One region of the Paucibacter sediminis genome, then DNA from elsewhere that is predicted to be linked to it. Evidence: riboswitches for the same ligand, from Rfam matches in the RefSeq annotation. Region 1 holds a riboswitch; each other region holds the start of a gene.
The links. A riboswitch is a leader RNA that binds a small molecule or an ion and turns the genes downstream of it on or off. The one in region 1 is predicted to bind glycine.
Positions count from the first base shown of each region.

Region 2: linked by a shared signal. The riboswitch ahead of gcvT (glycine cleavage system aminomethyltransferase GcvT) and the one ahead of PFX98_RS04040 (D-amino acid dehydrogenase) in region 1 are both predicted to bind glycine.
Region 3: linked by a shared signal. The riboswitch ahead of PFX98_RS04885 (branched-chain amino acid ABC transporter substrate-binding protein) and the one ahead of PFX98_RS04040 (D-amino acid dehydrogenase) in region 1 are both predicted to bind glycine.

Region 1 is NZ_CP116346.1:880,515-886,468, reverse strand. Features, by position in the region: gene fusA (elongation factor G) at 1-1,529, opposite strand, end outside; gene PFX98_RS04040 (D-amino acid dehydrogenase) at 1,652-2,944, opposite strand; glycine riboswitch at 3,029-3,142, opposite strand; glycine riboswitch at 3,144-3,236, opposite strand; gene PFX98_RS04035 (alpha/beta hydrolase) at 3,310-4,107, shown strand; gene PFX98_RS04030 (isovaleryl-CoA dehydrogenase) at 4,109-5,761, opposite strand; gene PFX98_RS04025 (YgaP family membrane protein) at 5,931-5,954, shown strand, end outside.
Region 2 is NZ_CP116346.1:4,288,162-4,294,115, forward strand. Features, by position in the region: gene PFX98_RS19890 (DegQ family serine endoprotease) at 1-1,239, opposite strand, end outside; gene PFX98_RS19895 (ATP-binding protein) at 1,302-2,624, opposite strand; gene PFX98_RS19900 (response regulator) at 2,624-3,283, opposite strand; glycine riboswitch at 3,394-3,497, shown strand; glycine riboswitch at 3,507-3,619, shown strand; gene gcvT (glycine cleavage system aminomethyltransferase GcvT) at 3,679-4,794, shown strand; gene gcvH (glycine cleavage system protein GcvH) at 4,848-5,225, shown strand; gene gcvP (aminomethyl-transferring glycine dehydrogenase) at 5,332-5,954, shown strand, end outside.
Region 3 is NZ_CP116346.1:1,066,250-1,072,203, forward strand. Features, by position in the region: gene PFX98_RS04870 (ligand-binding sensor domain-containing diguanylate cyclase) at 1-158, opposite strand, end outside; gene PFX98_RS04875 (potassium channel beta subunit family protein) at 224-1,204, opposite strand; gene PFX98_RS04880 (FAD-dependent monooxygenase) at 1,316-2,554, shown strand; glycine riboswitch at 2,652-2,744, shown strand; gene PFX98_RS04885 (branched-chain amino acid ABC transporter substrate-binding protein) at 2,913-4,055, shown strand; gene PFX98_RS04890 (hypothetical protein) at 4,267-4,821, opposite strand; gene PFX98_RS04895 (carbon-nitrogen hydrolase family protein) at 4,836-5,639, opposite strand; gene PFX98_RS04900 (YhdP family protein) at 5,636-5,954, opposite strand, start outside.

The DNA.
Region 1 (5,954 bases):
AGATAGACCTCGCCGAACTGGCCGGCGCCGCCGCTCTGCTTCTTGTGGCGGAAATGGCCCTCGGCCGGGGCCGAGACGGTCTCGCGGTAGGCGATGCGCGGCGGCTGGGTCTTGACCTCGAACTTGTAGCTGTCGCGCAGCCGGTCCAGCAGCATGCGCAGATGCAACTCGCCCAGGCCGTAGACCAGGGTCTCGTTGGTGAGGCCCACATGCTCGACCTTCAGGCAGGGATCCTCGTCCACCAACCGGCTGAGGATTTCCCACAGGCGCTGCTCGTCGCCATGGCGCGAGGGGCTGATGGCCAGGCCGTGCACGGGGGTGGGGAAGTCCAGCGGCGCGAGGTGGATGTGCTCGTCTTCCTGCGCGTCGTGCAGCACCGCGTCGAAGTGCAGTTCCTCGACCTTGGCGATCGCCACCAGATCACCCGGGATGGCCTGGTCCACCTCCACATGCTCCTTGCCCTGCAGCATGAACAGGTGCGAGACGCGGAAGGGCTTGCGCGCATGGCCCACGAAGAGCTGGCTGTTGCGCGTCAGCGTGCCCTGGTGCACGCGCAGCACGCCCATCTTGCCGAGGTAGGGGTCGGCATTGATCTTGAAGACATGGGCGATCACATGCTTGCCGGCATCGGGCTCGGCCTGCAGCGGCTTGGCGTCGGCGCCTTCGCCCTCCAGGAACTTGGGCGGATTGGCCTCGAAGGGGTTGGGCAGCAGCTTGGCCACCACATCCAGCAGTTCGCTGATGCCGAGGTCGGACTTCGCGGCGGTGAAGCACACCGGGATCAGATGGCCCTCGCGCAGCGCCTGCTCCAGCGGCGCATGCAGCTCGCTGGCGTCCACGTCGCCCTCGTTCAGATAGCGGTCGACGAAGGCGCTGTCCACCTCCACCACCTGCTCCACCAGGGCGCGGTGCGCGGCTTCCACCGAGCCGAAATCCGACTCCCCCGCGCGGTTGAAGAAGCAGTCGACGATGCGGGTGCCGCCGCCGGCCGGCAGATTGAGCGGCAGGCATTCGCGCCCGAAGGCGGCCTGCAGCTGTTCCAGCAGGGCCGGCAGATTGACGCCGGGGGCGTCGATCTTGTTCACCACGATCAGGCGCGTGAGGCCGCGCTGCGCCGCCGCCTCCATCATGCGCGAGGCCATCAGCTCGATGCCGTTCTGCGCATTGATCACCAGCACCGCGCTCTCCACCGCCTCCAGCGCCGGCAGCGCCAGGCCCACGAAGTCGGGCGCGCCGGGGGTGTCGATGGCGTGGATGCGCAGGCCCTGGTGCTTCATGTGCACCAGCGAGGCATAGAGCGAATGCTGCATGCGCTTCTCAAGCACATCGTGGTCGCTGACCGTGTTGCCCTTTTCCACCGAGCCCGGCGCCGTGATGACGCCGCAGTGATGCAAGAGCGCCTCGATCAGGCTGGTCTTGCCCGCGCCGGCGGGGCCCAGCAGGGCCAGGGTCCGGATCTTGGCGATCTCGGCCTGGGCCGCCGGCCCCCCGGCGCCCCCTCGACTACCGTTGGGGCTGTCGGAGGCCATCGCGCCTCCGTCGTTGTGCATCGATGGGCTCGGGGACATGGCATCCTCCTTCTGGGATGGCCCCAGCGTAGAGGATGCGGTGCCCGGCGGCAAGGGGTCAGATCAAAGCCGCCACACTGTTGTCAGGCGGCCACCGCCTGCAGCTGCCGTGGCCTGCATGTCGCGGCGGTGAAGGCGTAATCCAGCGCCGGCTGTCGGCCGCTGACGATGTCGGCGATGGCTGCGCCCGAGCCGCAGGCATGGGTCCAACCCAGCGTGCCATGGCCCGTGTTGAGGTACAGGCCGGCCACCTTGCTGGCGCCGATATAGGGCAGGTTGGAGGGCGTGGCGGGGCGCAGGCCGGTCCAGTACTGGGCACCCTGGCCATCGGTCATGTGCGGGAAGAGCTCGCGCGTGCGGCGCACGATGGCCTCGCAGCGCACCAGATTGAGCTCGGTGCTGTAGCCGTTCAGCTCGGCCGTGCCGGCGATGCGCAGGCGGTCGCCCAGGCGCGAGAACACCAGCTTGTACTCGTCGTCGGTGAGCGAGACCTGGTAGCTGTGCGCCGGCGCGATCACCGGCAGCGTGACCGAGTAGCCCTTGGCGGGATAGATGTTGAGCGAGACGCCCAGCTCGCGCGCCAGCTGGCGGCTGAAGGAACCCATGCAGAGCACGATGCGGTCGGCGCTGCGCCGGCTCACCACGCCCGCGGCGTTGGCGACGATGACGCGCTCAACGCCCTGCCGGCCCTGTTCCAGGCCGAGGATGCGGGTCTCGTACTCGAAGCGCACGCCGGCCGCCGCGCAGCGCGCCGCCAGCGCCTGGGTGAAGGCATGGGCATCGCCCGATTCGTCGCTGGGCGTCATGCTGCCGCCGACGATCTTGCCGCGGCATTGCGCCAGCGCCGGCTCGATGGCCACGCAATCGTCGGGCGTCTTCATGTCCAGCTCGCAACCCTGCTCGCGCATGATGCGCGCCGGCTCCTGCGCCGCCTCGAACTCGGCCTCGCTGGTGTAGAAGTGCAGGATGCCCTGGCTGCGCTGGTCGTATTGCAGACCCAGCTCCTGGCGCAGGCTCTGCAGCTTGGCGCGGCTGTAGAGACCCAGGCTGACGATGTTGCGGATGTTGTGGGCGGTGCGGCCGGGCGTGCATTCGCGCAGGAACTGCAGGCCCCAGCGCCATTGCGCGGCGTCGGCGCGCAGGCGGAACAGCAGCGGCGCGTCCTCCTTCATCAGCCATTTCAGGACCTTCAGCGGCGCGCCCGGATTGGCCCAGGGCTCGGCGTGCGAGACCGAGATCTGGCCGCCATTGGCATAGCTGGTTTCCAGGCCGGCGGCGGGCTGGCGTTCGAGCACGGTGACCTCATGGCCGGCCGCGCGCAGATACCAGGCGGTGGTGATGCCGGTGACGCCGGCGCCCAGGACGATGACATGCATTGCGAATACTCCGTTCGGGTTGAACGCGCAGGCGTGCAGTCTCTGGCGGAAGTGATGCCAAAAGGGATGCGTGCGCCTGGGCGCGCCGCTCCCGCTGTCCTTGGTGCCTGAGAGATTCGGCGCCGGGCTTGCGGCCCGCGCCTTGCTCCTTCGGCGGCCCCATGCATTGCACATGAGGCACTCTCCAGCATTCGGCTTGAAATCGGATCCAGTACGGGGCCTGAGCGAGTATGGGAGCTTGCGCCTTCGGCGGCGGCTCGCAGGGCGGGCCGCACTCTCCTGAATCCGGGAGCCAGTGTAGCCCAGGTCTTGCATCCGGCGGGGCGCCGCCTGCGTAGACTGCGGGCAAGCGTGGAGGATGCTGCATGCGCAAGACCATTCTGGGGGCCGGCCTGATGCTGCTGCTGGCCTATGGCGCCGCCATGGCCTGGCTGTACTGGCGCCAGGAGCAGCTGCTGTTCCAGCCCGAGCCGCTGGCCGCCGGCCATCGCTTCGAGCTCGGCGCCGATGTGCAGGACCTGCGGCTGAACGTGCCCGGAGCCACGCTCTCGGCCTTGCATCTGCGCCTGCCCCGGCCCAAGGGCCTGGTGTTCTTTCTGCACGGCAACGCCGGCAATCTGCAGACCTGGTTCGTCAACGCCGACTTCTATCGCCGCGCCGGCTACGACCTCTTCATGCTGGACTACCGCGGCTATGGCAAGAGCAGCGGCCATATCGAGAGCGAGGCGCAGTTGCGCGCCGATGTGCGCGCCGCCTGGGACACCGTAGCGCCGCAGTACCGCGGGCTCAAGCATGTGATCTATGGGCGCTCGCTGGGCACGGGTCTGGCGGCGGGGCTGGCCGCCGAGGTCGGGCCGGAGCTGACCGTGCTGGTATCGCCCTACGCCAGCATGTCGGCGCTGATGCGCGAGCACTTTCCCTGGGTGCCACCGGGCCTGCTGCGCTACCCGCTGGACACCGGCGCCGACGTGGCCCGGCTGCGCACGCCGCTGCTGCTGGTGCATGGCGGGCAGGACAGCCTCATCGCACCCCAGCACAGCGAGGCCTTGCTGCGGCAGCAAGGGCAGGCCAGGCTGGTACTGGTGCCCGGCGCGGCGCACAACGACCTGCAGCGCTTCGAGCAATACCAGCAGGCCCTGCGCGAGGCGCTCGCCGCGCTCTGACTCAGATCGGCAGCGCGCGCGCCAGCAGCGCATCGATGGCGATGCCGCGCGTGTCCAGCGCACCGAACACGCGCCCGCTCTGCGCGTCCAGCAGGCGGCTGGCGATGAAGGCCTCGGCCACCTCGCCGGGGGCATGCTGGCTCATCAGGCAGGCCTGGGCCAGCAGCACCAGGCGCTGCGCGAACTGGCGCCCCAGGGCCTCGAAGTCGGCGGCCGGGGTGCGCGTGAGCAGGTCGCGCAGGGCGGCGAGTTCGCTGCGCAGCGGCGCGCTGTCGCCGGCGAGCTGCTGCAGCTCGTCCAGCAGGGCATGGGCGGCCTGCGGCTCGCGTGCGATGCCGCGCAGCACGTCCAGGCACATCACATTGCCCGAGCCTTCCCAGATCGAATTCACCGGCGCCTCGCGGTACAGGCGCGCCAGCACGCCTTCCTCCACATAGCCGTTGCCGCCCAACACCTCCATCGCCTCGCCGCTCAGCTCGACGGCGCGCTTGCAGACCCAGAACTTGGCGGCCGGCGTCATGATGCGTTGCCAGGCGCGCTCGGCGGGAGCGTCCGCGCCGCGCTCGAAGGCCTGGGCCAGCCGCATCATCAGGAGCGCCGCGGCCTCGCTTTCCAGCGCCAGATCGGCCAGCACGCTGCGCATCAGCGGCTGCTCGGCCAGGCGCTTGCCGAAGGCCAGGCGCTCGCGCGCATAGTGCAGGGCCTGCACCAGCGCCTGCCGCATGATGCCGGCGCTGCCGATCACGCAGTTCAGCCGCGTGTAGCCGGCCATCTCGATGATGGTGGGGATGCCGCGCCCGTCCTCGCCAAGCATCAGGCCCCAGGCATCGGCAAACTCGACCTCGCTGCTGCTGTTGCTGCGGTTGCCCAGCTTGGACTTGAGGCGCTGGATGTGGATGGGGTTCTTCGTGCCATCGGGCCGCCAGCGCGGCACCCAGAAGCAGCTGGGCCCGGCCTCGGTGCGCGCCAGCACCAGATGCGCATCGCACATCGGCGCCGAGAAGAACCATTTGTGGCCGCGCAGGCTGTACTCGCCGCCGCGGCCGCCCGCGCCCAGGGGGGTGGCCAGCGTGGTGTTGGCGCGCAGGTCCGAGCCGCCCTGTTTCTCGGTCATGCCCATGCCCACCCAGAGGCTGGTCTTCTGTTCCAGCGGCAGGTCGCGCGGGTCGTAGGCGCGGCTGTAGAGCTGGCCGCGCAGGCGCTCGAACAGCGCCGCTTCCTTTTGCAGCACCGGGATGCAGGCCTGCGTCATGGTGGCGGGGCAGAGGCTGCCGGCCTCGATCTGGCCATGCAGGTAGAAGCCGGCGGCAAAGGCGCTCCAGCGCCCGCGGCGCTCGGTCTCGAAGGCGAGGCTCACCAGGCCCTGGCCGCGGTACAGCGCCAGGAACTCATGCCAGGCCGGGTGGAACTCCACCTGGTCGACGCGGCGGCCGCGCGCATCATGGCTCCTCAGCTCGGGGCCGTGGCGGTTGGCCAGCTCGGCCTGGGCATAGCTCTCGCGCCGGCCCAGCTGCGCGCCGAAATCGAGCAGGGCCGGCTCGGCCCAGTCGGCGCCGGCGCGCGCCAGCGCCTGCCGCAGGATCGGGTCGGTGGCCAACACGTTGTAGTCGGCGTAGTCATCGACCTGGTTGCTGATGCTGTGCGTCTGCCACATGCCCGGGCTCCATGCTCTCGCTTTGTTGATGCCGGAAGTAGAGCGCAGTCGCTGGCGCTGCGCCATCCGGGGCGGGCCGGGGGCGGGCGAATTCTTTTCGCAATGCCGAATCCTTTTGAGGCCCTTCGCACTCTAGGTCGGTGTCCATCACTTCCAAACCGAGCCACACATGTTCTTCATCAAACGCAATCTG
Region 2 (5,954 bases), 1.9 Mb from region 1:
GGCATCGCCGAGCTTGGCGCTGATCTCCTCGCGCTTGCCCTGGCGCCAGATCTCCAGCTTGGCGCTCTCGCCCGGCGTGGCCAGGCCCAGCAGGGTGGGCAGGTCGGTGCTGGCGACGATCGCCTGGCCCTTGAACTTCAGGATCACATCGCCCGGACGCAGACCGGCCTTGGCGGCGGGCCCGCCCTCCTCCACGCTCGCCACCAGCGCGCCCTCGGGGCGCTCGAGCTTGAAGGAGTCGGCAAAGCTCTGGTTCACGTCCTGGATGGTCACGCCCAGGCGCGCATGCTGGGCCTTGCCGCCGTTCTGGATCTGCTGGCGCACCCGGTTCGCGAGCTCGATCGGGATCGCGAAGGACAGGCCCTGGTAGCCGCCGCTCTGGCTGTAGATCTGCGAGTTGATGCCCACCACCTCGCCGCGCGCATTGAAGAGCGGGCCGCCCGAGTTGCCGGGGTTGATGGCCACGTCGGTCTGCAGGAAGGGCACGAAGTTCTCCTGCGGCAGCGCGCGGCCCTTGGCGCTCACCACGCCGGCGCTGACGCTGTTCTCGAAGCCATAGGGCGAGCCGATCGCCAGCACCCATTCGCCCACACGCAGATCCTTGGTGGAGCCGAGCTGCACGGTGGGCAGGCCCTTGGCCTCGATCTTGATCACCGCCACATCGGTCTTGGGATCGGCACCCAGCACCTTGGCGCGGAACTCGCGGCGATCGGTGAGCTTGACGGTGACCTCGCTGGCATCGCGCACCACATGGGCGTTGGTGAGGATCACGCCGTCGTCGCTGACGATGAAGCCCGAGCCCTGGCCGCGCGTGGGCATCTCGCGACCTTCAGGGGCGCCCGGCATGCCGGGCACGCCGAAGCGGCGGAAGAATTCGTAGAAGGGATCGTTCGGGTCCAGCTGCGGCTGCTGGCCGCGCCGCATCGATGTCTTGACGCTGCCGGTGACGCTGATGTTCACCACCGCGGCGCCCTGGCGCGCGGCGATCTGGGCAAAGTCGGGAAAGCCGGCGGGGGCAGGTGTTGCCACCGGGGCCGGCCCTTGCGCGCTGGGCGCGGCGCTGGCCAGCAGCTCGCTGGCAGGCGTCGCGGCTTCGGCGGGGGTGGCCGAGGTCTTGATCGCCACCGCGCCGCGCATCGCTGCGGCACCGCCGGCGGCGCCCAGCACCCCGGCGGTCACCAGCGCCCACACGAGGCGCTTGGCCGGAACCATGGTTTCGCTGACTTGCTTGGTGTTCATGAGGAAGCCTCCTGAGAGTGAGTTGACGCGATGGCCGAACTTTGCTCTCGGAGACTTAGACCTCACTTAATGCGCGGCAGCCTGAGTTCCACCCGCAGGCCGCCCAGCGCCGCCGCCTCGCCCAGCGTGAGCCTGGCGCCATGGCGCTCGGCGATCGCCTTCACGATGGCCAGGCCCAGGCCGCTGCCGCTGGCCTGCTGCGCGTCGGCGCTGCGGTAGAAGCGATCGAACACGCGTTCGCGCTCGGCCACCGCAATGCCGGGGCCGCTGTCCTCCACCACCAGCAGGGCCTCGTCGGGCGTGGCCAGCAGGCTCACGTCCACGCGCCCGCCTTCCGGGCTGTATTTGACGGCGTTGTCCAGCAGATTGCGCAGCAGCATGCGCAGCGCCTGGGGCTCGCCCCGCACCTGGGCGGCATCGCAACGCGTCAGGCCCAGGTCGATCTGGCGCGCCGCGGCGGCATCGCTGATGTCCACCACCGCATCCTTGCAGAGCTGGTCCAGCGCCAGCGGCTGCGCCAGCTGCTGGGCCTCGCCCGGCGCCTGCTCGCGCGCCAGCGCCATCAGCTGTTCGATCAGATGGCTGGCGCGCTCGATGCCGCTGGCCAGGCGCCCGATCGCCAGTGCCTGGCCGGGTGCATCGGGCGCGCGCTGCAGCGATTGCAGCTGCAGCTTCAATGCCGCCAGCGGTGAGCGCAGCTCGTGCGCCGCATCCGCAATGAAGTGCTGCTGCGCCTCGAAGGCCTGGCGCACCCGGCCCAAGAGCGAGTTGAGCTCGTCCACCAGGGGCTTGACCTCGGCGGGCAGCTCCTCGCTGGCCACCGGCGAGAGATCGTCGACCGCGCGCGCGGCCAGCTGGTCGCGCACCTTGGCCACCGGCTCCAGTGAATGGCTCACCACCCACCACACCACCAGAGCCAGCAGCGGCAGCATCAGGGCGATGGGCGCGATGGTGCGAAAGGCCAGCTGGCCGGCCATGCGCTGGCGCACCGCCAGGTCCTGCGCAACCTGCACCACCTGGTAGCGCGTCTGCAGCGAGAACACGCGGAAATGCTTGCCGTTGGCGTCCAGGTTCGAGAAGCCCAGCACCGCGCGCTGCGGCAGCAGGGCTTCACCCGGAGAGCGGAACATCGGTACGCCATCCAAGCCCCAGACCTGCACCATGAAGTCGTAGCTCTTCTGGTCGCCCAGCGGCAGGCTCACCGTGCCGCTGCCGACGCTGCCCTGCAGGGAGAAGGCCATCTGCTGCATGTGGTAGTCGAAGATCTCGTCGGCCTCCTGCAGCGCGGTGCGGTAGGCGCTGCCGCCCTGCACCAGGGCCGAGAGCGAGAAGGCCAGCAGCAGGAAGGCGATCAGGCGGTAGCGCAGGGAGCGGGGAAACAGCATCATTCCTTGGGCACCCGGTAGCCCACGCCGCGCACGTTCTGGATCAGCGCCGCACCCAGCTTCTTGCGCAGGCCGTGGATATAGACCTCCACCGCATTGCTGCTGATCTCGTCCTTCCAGCTGTAGAGCTTTTCCTCCAGCTGCTGGCGCGACAGCACCATGCCCGGCCGCGCCAGCAGCGGCTCCAGCACCGCCCATTCGCGCGCCGACAGCGTGACCTGCCGGCCCTCGGCCACCACCTCGCGGGTGGCGGGGTTGATGCTCACGCCGCGGTGTTCGTAAACCGGCTCGGCGCGGCCGCTGGCACGGCGCAGCAGCGCGCGGATGCGCGCCAGCAATTCATGCAGCTCGAAGGGCTTGAGCACATAGTCGTCGGCGCCGGCGTCCAGCCCGGCAATGCGCTGCTCCAGTGCGTCGCGGGCGGTGGCGATCAGCACCGGCATGACCTGCTTGCGCGCCCGCAGCGCGCGCAGCACGCTCATGCCATCGCGCTTGGGCAGGCCCAGGTCCAGGAGCACCAGGTCGTAGTTCTGTGCCTGCAGGGCCGCGTCGGCCAGTTCGCCGTCGCGCACCCAGTCGACCGCATAGCTTTCGGCGCGCAGCAACTCGAGCAGTTGCTCGCCAATCATCGGGTCGTCTTCCACCAGCAGCAGTCGCATGCCAAGTCCTCTTGCCGGATTTACGGGGAAGTGAGATTTTCCATGCACGGCAAGGCCGGCCATTAGACGAGACTTAATTTGCTCGCCCGGCCCCAAAACCATGGCTACAATCCGCGCCGTCAGGAGAGAGCTTTCCACGCAAAGCCGCCGAAGGCGCAGAGGCACTGGTGATCCCACGCTTCGAACGCTCAGGCAAAAGGACTGACAAGACGCCTCGATGCAGGCGTTCCTCACTGGAGAGAGGCGGGTCTTTGTTGAACTCGCCCACCGAAGGGGCAAGCTGTCGGCGATACGCCGGTGGTCAATCTCTCAGGTACCAAGGACAGCGAGGGCATATCCCCCACCATCGGTCTCAGGACCGGGTGGGCTTTCAGAATGCCCTCGGAGTAAGTCCCTTGTCCGCCGATCTCAAGACCACCCCCCTGCACGCTCTGCACATCGAACTTGGCGCCAAGATGGTGCCCTTTGGCGGCTACGACATGCCGGTGCAGTACAAGGAAGGCATCCTCGCCGAGCACAAGCACACGCGCACGGCGGCCGGCCTGTTCGACGTTTCCCACATGGGCCAGCTGCGCCTGGTCGGCGCCGATGCCGGTGCCGCACTGGAAACGATCGTGCCCGTCGACGTGATCGACCTGCCGGTGTTCAAGCAGCGCTATGCGCTCTTCACCAATGAGCAGGGCGGCATCCTCGACGACCTGATGCTGTGCCGCCGCCCCGACGACATCTTTGTGGTGGTGAACGCCGCCTGCAAGGAGCAGGACACCGCGCATCTGCAGGCCAAGATCGGCGGCCGCTGCGAGGTCATCAGCCTGCCCGAACGCGCCCTGCTGGCGCTGCAGGGCCCGCAGGCCGTCACCGCGCTGGCGCGCCTGAACCCCGAGGTGGCCAAGCTCACCTTCATGACCGGCGGCTTCTTCAATCTGGACGGCATCGAGACCTTCCTGACCCGCTCGGGCTATACCGGCGAAGACGGCTTCGAGATCTCGGTGCACAACGACCAGGCGGTGGCGCTGGCGCGCAAGCTGCTGGCCCAAGCCGAGGTCAAGCCCATCGGCCTGGGCGCGCGCGACACCCTGCGCCTGGAAGCCGGCCTTTGCCTGTACGGCCACGACATCAATACCGAGACCACGCCGGTGGAAGGCGCGCTGACCTGGGCGATCCAGAAGGTGCGCCGCGCCGGTGGCGCGCGTGCCGGCGGCTACCCCGGCGCCGCGGTGATCGACGGCCAGCTCGCCGGCGGCGCCAGCCGCAAGCGCGTGGGCCTGATCAGCGCCGAGCGCATGCCGGTGCGCGAAGGCGCCAAGGTGGTGGACGCCGAGGGCAAGGAACTGGGCGTCGTCACCAGCGGCTCGCTGGGCCCCACGGTGGGCAGCCCGGTGGCCCTGGCCTATCTGCCCAGCAGCCACACGGCGGTGGGCACGCCGGTGTTCGCCCTGGTGCGCGACAAGCGCGTGGCCATGAGCGTGGCGCCGACGCCCTTCGCACCGCATCGTTATTTCCGCGGCTGATCCCGCCATTCTTTGGACCCCCTGGTCTTTTCTCCCAACATTCGGAGCACACCATGAGCAACATCAAGTACACGCCTGACCACGAGTGGGTCCAGATCGAAGCCGATGGCACCGCCACCGTGGGCATCACCGTTCATGCGCAAGACGCGCTGGGCGATGTGGTGTTCGTGGACCTGCCCAATGTGGGCCAGAGCTATGCCGAGAAGGAAGTGGCCGGCGTGGTGGAGTCGGTGAAGGCCGCCGCCGACGTCTACATGCCCGTGGATGGCGAGATCACCGCCGTCAACGAAGAGCTGCGCAACGATCCCTCGCTGGCCAACACCGACCCGCTCAAGAGCGGCTGGTTCTTCAAGGTCAAGCTGAGCAACCCCGCCCAGCTCGACGCGCTGATGGACAGCACCGCCTACGACGAGCTGGTCAAGAACAGCTGATCCCAGCCGTTCACAGCAAAGCAGAAAGAAAGCGGGCACGGAGTGCCCGTTGTTGTATTGAAAACCGGTGCCCCGGCCACCAGCCCGGGCGCCTGAGGATTGCGCCATGTTGATGTCTGCCCTGAAGCCGCTCGGTGAGCTCGAGAACGCCGCCGAATTCCAAGCCCGCCATATCGGCCCCGATGCGGCCGATGAGGCGGCGATGCTGTCCGTGATCGGCGCGGCCTCGCGCCGCGCGCTGATCGAGGCCATCGTGCCCGCCAGCATCAAGCGCAGCCAGGGCATGCAACTGCCGGGCGTCGCCACCGAAGCCCAGGCGCTGGCCGAATTGAAGGCCGTGGCAGCCAAGAACAAGGTGCTGAAGAGCTATATCGGCCAGGGCTATTACGACACCCTGACCCCCGGCGTGATCCTGCGCAACATCCTCGAGAACCCCGCCTGGTACACCGCCTACACGCCCTACCAGGCCGAGATCTCGCAAGGCCGCATGGAAGCGCTGGTGAACTTCCAGACCATGGTCACCGACCTGACCGGCATGGCGATCGCCAACTCCTCGATGCTGGACGAGGCCACCGCCGCCGCCGAGGCCATGACCCTGGCCGCGCGCGTGGGCAAGAGCAAGTCCACGGTGATCTTCGTCGCCGACGACGTGCTGCCCCAGACACTGGAGGTGCTGCGCACCCGCGCCAAGCCGCTGGGCTTCAGCGTGCAAGTGGGTGCCGCCGCCGA
Region 3 (5,954 bases), 190 kb from region 1:
CCGCTGCCGTCCTGGGCGATCGCCGACACCACGCCGTCGGCGATCGAGCCGGCATCGCCCACCGAATCGAAGCGCGGCTCCGCCAGCAGCGGCTGCTGCGCCGCCGCCGGGCCGCACAGCAGGCACAGAAACCACAGGATCAAGGCGCGCCCGAGCATGCCGCGATATTAGCGGCCCGCGGCGCCACCCAGGCAGTGCAACGCGGCCGGGGTCAGTTCTTGCCTTACTTGGCCAGAGGCTTGGTGATGGCGTCGATGCGTTCCAGCACTTCCGGCGTCAGCTTGGGCGCCAGCGCCAGGGCGGCCAGGTTGTCCTGCAGCTGGCTGAGCTTGCTGGCGCCCAGGATCACGGTGGAGACATGCGGGTTGTGGTTGGCCCAGGCGATCGCCAGCTGCGCCACATTGCCGCCCAGCTCGGCGGCCAGCTTCTCCAGCTCGGCCACCGCGGCGTTCTTGGCGGCGTCCTGCAGCTGCTCGCGCATCCAGGCCATGTTCTCCAGCGAACCACGGCTGCCCTCCGGAATGCCGGCCTTGTACTTGCCGGTCAGCAGGCCCGAGGCCAGCGGGCTCCAGGTGGTGAGGCCCAGGCCCAGGTCCTCGTACAGGCGCGCGTACTCCTGCTCGACGCGCTGGCGGTGGAACAGGTGGTACTGCGGCTGCTCCATCACCGGCTTGTGCAGGTGGTGGCGCTCGGCGATCTCCCAGGCGGCGCGGATGTCGGCGGCCGACCATTCGCTGGTGCCCCAGTAGAGCGCCTTGCCCTGGGTGATCATGTCGCTCATCGCGCGCACCGTCTCCTCGATCGGCGTGTGCGGATCGGGGCGGTGGCAGTAGACCAGGTCGATGAAGTCCAGGCCCAGGCGCGCGAGCGAGCCGTCGATCGCCTGCATCAGGTACTTGCGGTTGAGCGTGTCCTTGGCATTGACGGTATTGGCCTCGCGGCTGATGCCCCAGAAGAACTTGGTCGAGACGATGTAGGACAGGCGCGGCCATTTCAGCGCCTTGAAGGCCTCGCCCATCACCACCTCGCTCTTGCCCATGGCATAGACCTCGGCGTTGTCGAAGAAGTTCACACCGGCGTCGAAGGCGGCCGCCAGCATCTCGGTGGCGGCCTTGGTGTCGACCTGGTTGTGATAAGTGACCCAGGAGCCCAGCGAGAGCTCGGAGACTTTGAGGCCGCTGCGGCCCAGGCGACGGTATTGCATATGTTGGACTCCTATCGGGAAGGGCCAGAGCGTAGCGGACTCCCGCCGCTATAGTGGGCGGCGCACGGCAAAGCCCGCCGGCGTACTCCGAATTCATACGCTATGCGCACCATGCCCACCGAAGCCAGCACGCCGACCCGCATGTCACTCGCCGTGGTGGGCGCCGGGCCGGCCGGCCTGAGCCTGGCCCTGCTGGCCGCCCAGCTGCTGCCGGAGGCGGCCATCAGCCTGTTCGACGCACGGCCGCTGGAGCGCGATGTCTCGGGCGACCCGCGCACCCTCGCGCTCTCGCTGGGCAGCGTGCAGCTGCTGCAGCGCCTGGGCACCTGGCAGGCGGGCCAGGCCGCGCAGGCGCAGGCGATCCTGCAGGTGCAGGTGAGCCAGGCCCCACCCACGCTCAGCCACCCCTGGCTGTTCGGTGCCGGCGGCCAGCCCGAGGTCAGAATCAGCGCGCGCGAGCAGGGCGTGGAGCAGCTCGGCGCGGTGCTCAGCTACGGCCAGCTGGTGGCGCCGCTGCAGGCCGCCTGGCTGCAAGCCTGCGCGCGCGCGCCGCAGCGCCTGTCCGCGCGCTTCGGCCAGGGCGTGTCGGCCATCAAGCCTGAGGGATCGGGCGTGGAGATCGACGCCGGCGATGCCCATCTGGCCGAGCGCTTCGACCTTGCCGTGGTGGCCGAGGGCGGCGTGTTTGCCGAGCAGGCCCGCAAGGCGGTGGCGCGCGACTATGCGCAGAACGCCTGGGTCGGCACGGTGGAGCTGGACCCGGCCGCGCCGCCGGGCGTGGCCTACGAGCGCTTCACCCGCAACGGCCCGCTGGCCCTGCTGCCCCTGCCCGAGCGCGCCGGCCAGCGCCGCGCGGCCCTGGTCTGGTGCCTGCCGCAGGCCGAGGACGAGATCGGCACGCTCAGCGACGCGCAGCGCCTGGCGGTGCTCAACACCCTGCTGCCGCCGGGCCTGCCGCCGCTGCGCGGCATCGGCGCGCTGAAGTGCTTCCCGCTCGGCCTGAACGCCGAGCGCACCCTGGTGGAGGGCCGCGTGATCCGCATCGGCAATGCCGCCCAGACCCTGCACCCGGTGGCCGGCCAGGGGCTCAACCTGGGCCTGCGCGACGCCTATGCGCTGGTGCAGGCACTGCGCACGGAGGGCGCGATCGACAGCGCGCTGCGCCGCGTGGAATGGCAGCGTGCGCCCGACCGCTGGAGCATGATCGCCGCCACCGATTTCCTGGCGCGCAGCTTCGCCTGGCGCTGGCCCGGCCTGCCGGGCGCACGCGGCCTGGCGCTGGCCGCGCTGCAGGCCGCCCCGCCGCTGAAGCGCGCGCTGGCGCGGCAGATGATGTTCGGAAGGCGCTGAGGCGGCCAAAACAAGGGTTAACCCTTGCCTCAGGTATAGTCATCAACTTCACCGCAAGACCGAGGTCGCCTGTCGACCGTCTTGCCGGCCACGAGCCCGAGCGACGTCGGGAGAGTCCGCGTGCCACCCGCGCGGCGCCGAAGGAGCAACCGCCCCGGAAACTCTCAGGCAAACGGACCGATGTCGCGGATGAACTCTGCAGAGTTGCCGGCTGCCTGACGTCCGCCGGTACGCCGAAGGAGCAAGTCTGGCCCCCGGGGGGCCGCACGAATCTCTCAGGTGTCAGCAACAGAGGGGGCGACGACCACCGCGGTCCGGTGGCGTCACTTGACCCACCGACGTCGACAAAAGAGATTTCATGAAACCTACCCCATCACGCCTCGGCGGCATCGCCCTGGCCTGCCTCGCCATGTCCGCGCACGCAGCGGAGCCCCTCGTGGTCAAGATCGGCCATGTCGCCGCACTCAGCGGCCCCGCCTCACACCTCGGGCGTGACAACGAAAGCGGTGTCCGCATGGCGATCGAGGAATTGAACGCCAAGGGTCTGCAGATCGGCGGCCGCCCGGCCCGCTTCGTGCTCCTGGCCGAGGACGACGCCGGCGACCCCAAGCAAGGCACTGCCGCGGCGCAGAAGCTCGTGGACAACAAGGTCAACGGCGTCGTCGGCCACCTGAATTCGGGCACCGCAATCCCTGCCGCGCGCATCTACGCCGACGCCGGCATCCCGCAGATTGCGCCGTCGGTGACGAACCCGCGCTACACCCGCCAGGGCTTCAAGACGACCTTCCGGATGGTCGCCGACGACGCCCAGCTCGGTGGCACGCTGGGCCGCTACGCTGCACAGACGCTGAAGGCGAAGACCGTTGCGGTCATCGACGACCGCACCGCCTATGGCCAGGGCGTTGCCAGCGAGTTCGAGAAGGCCGCGAAGGCCGCCGGCGCGACGATCGCCAAACGTGAGTTCACCAACGACAAGGCGACCGACTTCACGGGCATCCTCACCGGCATCAAGGCGGCCAAGCCCGACGTGATCTTCTACGGCGGCATGGACGCGGTGGCCGGCCCGATGCTGCGGCAGATGAAGCAGCTGGGCATCCAGTCGAAGTTCATGGGCGGCGACGGCATCTGCACCGCCGAGTTGCCCAAGCTGGCTTCGGGCCAGGTGCCCGACGGCCAAGTGGTCTGCGCGATCGCTGGTGGCGTTGACGCGGCACAGCGGCCGGCGCTCGACAAGTTCAAGGCCGACTTCAAGAAGAAGTTCGGCATCGAGGTCCAGATCTACTCGCCCTACACCTACGATGCCACGAAGGTGATGGCCGAGGCGATGGTCAAGGCGGGATCGGCCGAACCGGCCAAGTACCTGCCGGTGCTACAGAAGATCAGCTACCCCGGCGTCATCGGCACCGTCGCTTTCGACGAGAAGGGCGATATCAAGAACGGTGCACTGACGCTCTACACCTTCAACCGCGGACAGCGCGAGGAGCTCGGCGTCGTGCGCTGAGCAGATGCGGGCGGCACGGTGGCCAGACCGTGCCGGGCGAGCGCCTGCCCCCCCCGGCTCAGGCGCCCCGCCCTGCACGGCCTTCAACGGCCTGTCATCAAGCGCCCCGACACTGGGGCCATGAACAATATTCAGGCCCAAACTCTCCATCAACTCCTGCAGACCACGCGGCAAGCCTGGCTGGGCCAGCCGCAGCCGGCGCAGGCGCGTCTCAGTAGCGCAGCTCCAGCAGCTCCCGCAGCGCGGCATTGATGTTCTTGCGCAGCGCGCCCTCGTTGGCCAGGCGCAGGCGCTCGTTCTGGTCCAGCATGGCGTCGCCGAACTCGGCCACATGCACGCTGCGCAGCTCGCGCTGGTAGAGCTTGTTGCCGCTGGCCTTGTCCAGCAGTTCATAGGCCATCGTCAGCGCCACGCGGGCGTCGCCCACCGCCACCGCGGGTTGCTCCAGCGCCAGCAGCGCGGCGCGCAGCTCGTAGCGGCCGCCCTGGGGCTGCGGCGCCAGCATGCCGGCGGCCTTGAGCGATTCCTGCAGCGCCACGCGCAGCGCCTCGTCGCCGATCTTGGAGCCCCACAGGCGGCCGGTCGGCTGGCCGCCCAGCACCTGGCCCAGCTGCACCTGCTGCTTGAGCGCCTCGGGCACCCAGCCGCGCAGCTGCAGGCCGTCGGCCACGCTCAGGCGCATGCCCTCGGGGTCGGCGGGCGTGCCGCAGCCGGCGAGCGCAAGACCTGCCCCCAGCAGGGCCAAGAGTGATGTGCGGCGTTGCATGGCGTGCTCCTCGATCAAAGTCGGCGGTGTTGCAGGGCCGGCAGCTGGGCGCGCAGGGCGGCCATGCGCGGCGCGTCCAGCTCAGCGATGGCCAGGCCCTCGCCCTCAGGCAGGCAGGCGAGCACCTCGCCCCAGGGATCGACGATCATGCTGTGGCCCCAGGTGCGGCGGCCGTTGGGATGCGTGCCGCCCTGGGCCGGCGCGATCACATAGGCGAGGTTCTCCACCGCGCGAGCGCGCAAGAGCAGCTCCCAATGCTTCTGGCCGGTGGTGTAGGTGAAGGCCGCGGGCACGGCCAGCAGGTCGCAGGGGCCACCCACGCCCATGGCACGGTAAAGCTCGGGAAAGCGCAGGTCGTAGCAGACCGAGAGCCCGAGCTTGAGCGGCCCGGCCTGCAGCGTCACCGGCGCGTCGCCAGGCTCGAGCACGCGGCCCTCGTCATAGCGCTCGCGGCCATTGTCGAAACAGAACAGGTGCAGCTTGTCGTAGCGCGCCGCGCGACGGCCGTCCGGGGCATAGACGCAGCAGGCATTGCGCACCTTGTCGGCCCGCGCGCTGCGTATCGGCAGGGTGCCGCCGATCACCCACAGGCCCAGCTCGTGCGCCGCCTGGCTCAGCATGGCCTGGATCGGGCCCTCGCCATCGGCCTCGGCGATGGCTAACTTGTCGGCGTCGGCCGTGCCCATCAGGCAGAAATACTCGGGCAGGGCCACCAGCTCGGCGCCCTGGGCGCGGGCGGCCTCCATCCAATGGCGCGCACGCGCCAGATTGGCCGCCACCTCGGGGCCCGAGACCATCTGTATCGCTGCCAGCTTCATGGTGCTGCTCCTGATGCCGCCTCCTCGGGCGGCTTGCGCTCGGACTTCTCGATGCGATCGACCTTGGGCGCATCCCACATGCCGGTGACATGGAATTCCTCCGTGCCGGCCGCTGCCATGGGCTTGCGCAACAGCCATTGGGCCAGGAAGGTGCCCAGGCCGATCGCCGGATTAATGGCCGCATAAGCCAGCGAAGCGCCGCCCACGTTGAGCTCGGGCACCACCAGCACGCGCAGATCCTGGGTCTCGGCGGCCAGATCGGCCTGGCCCTCCATCAGCACCGCCGCCTGCAGGCCCACCATGCGCAGATTGCTG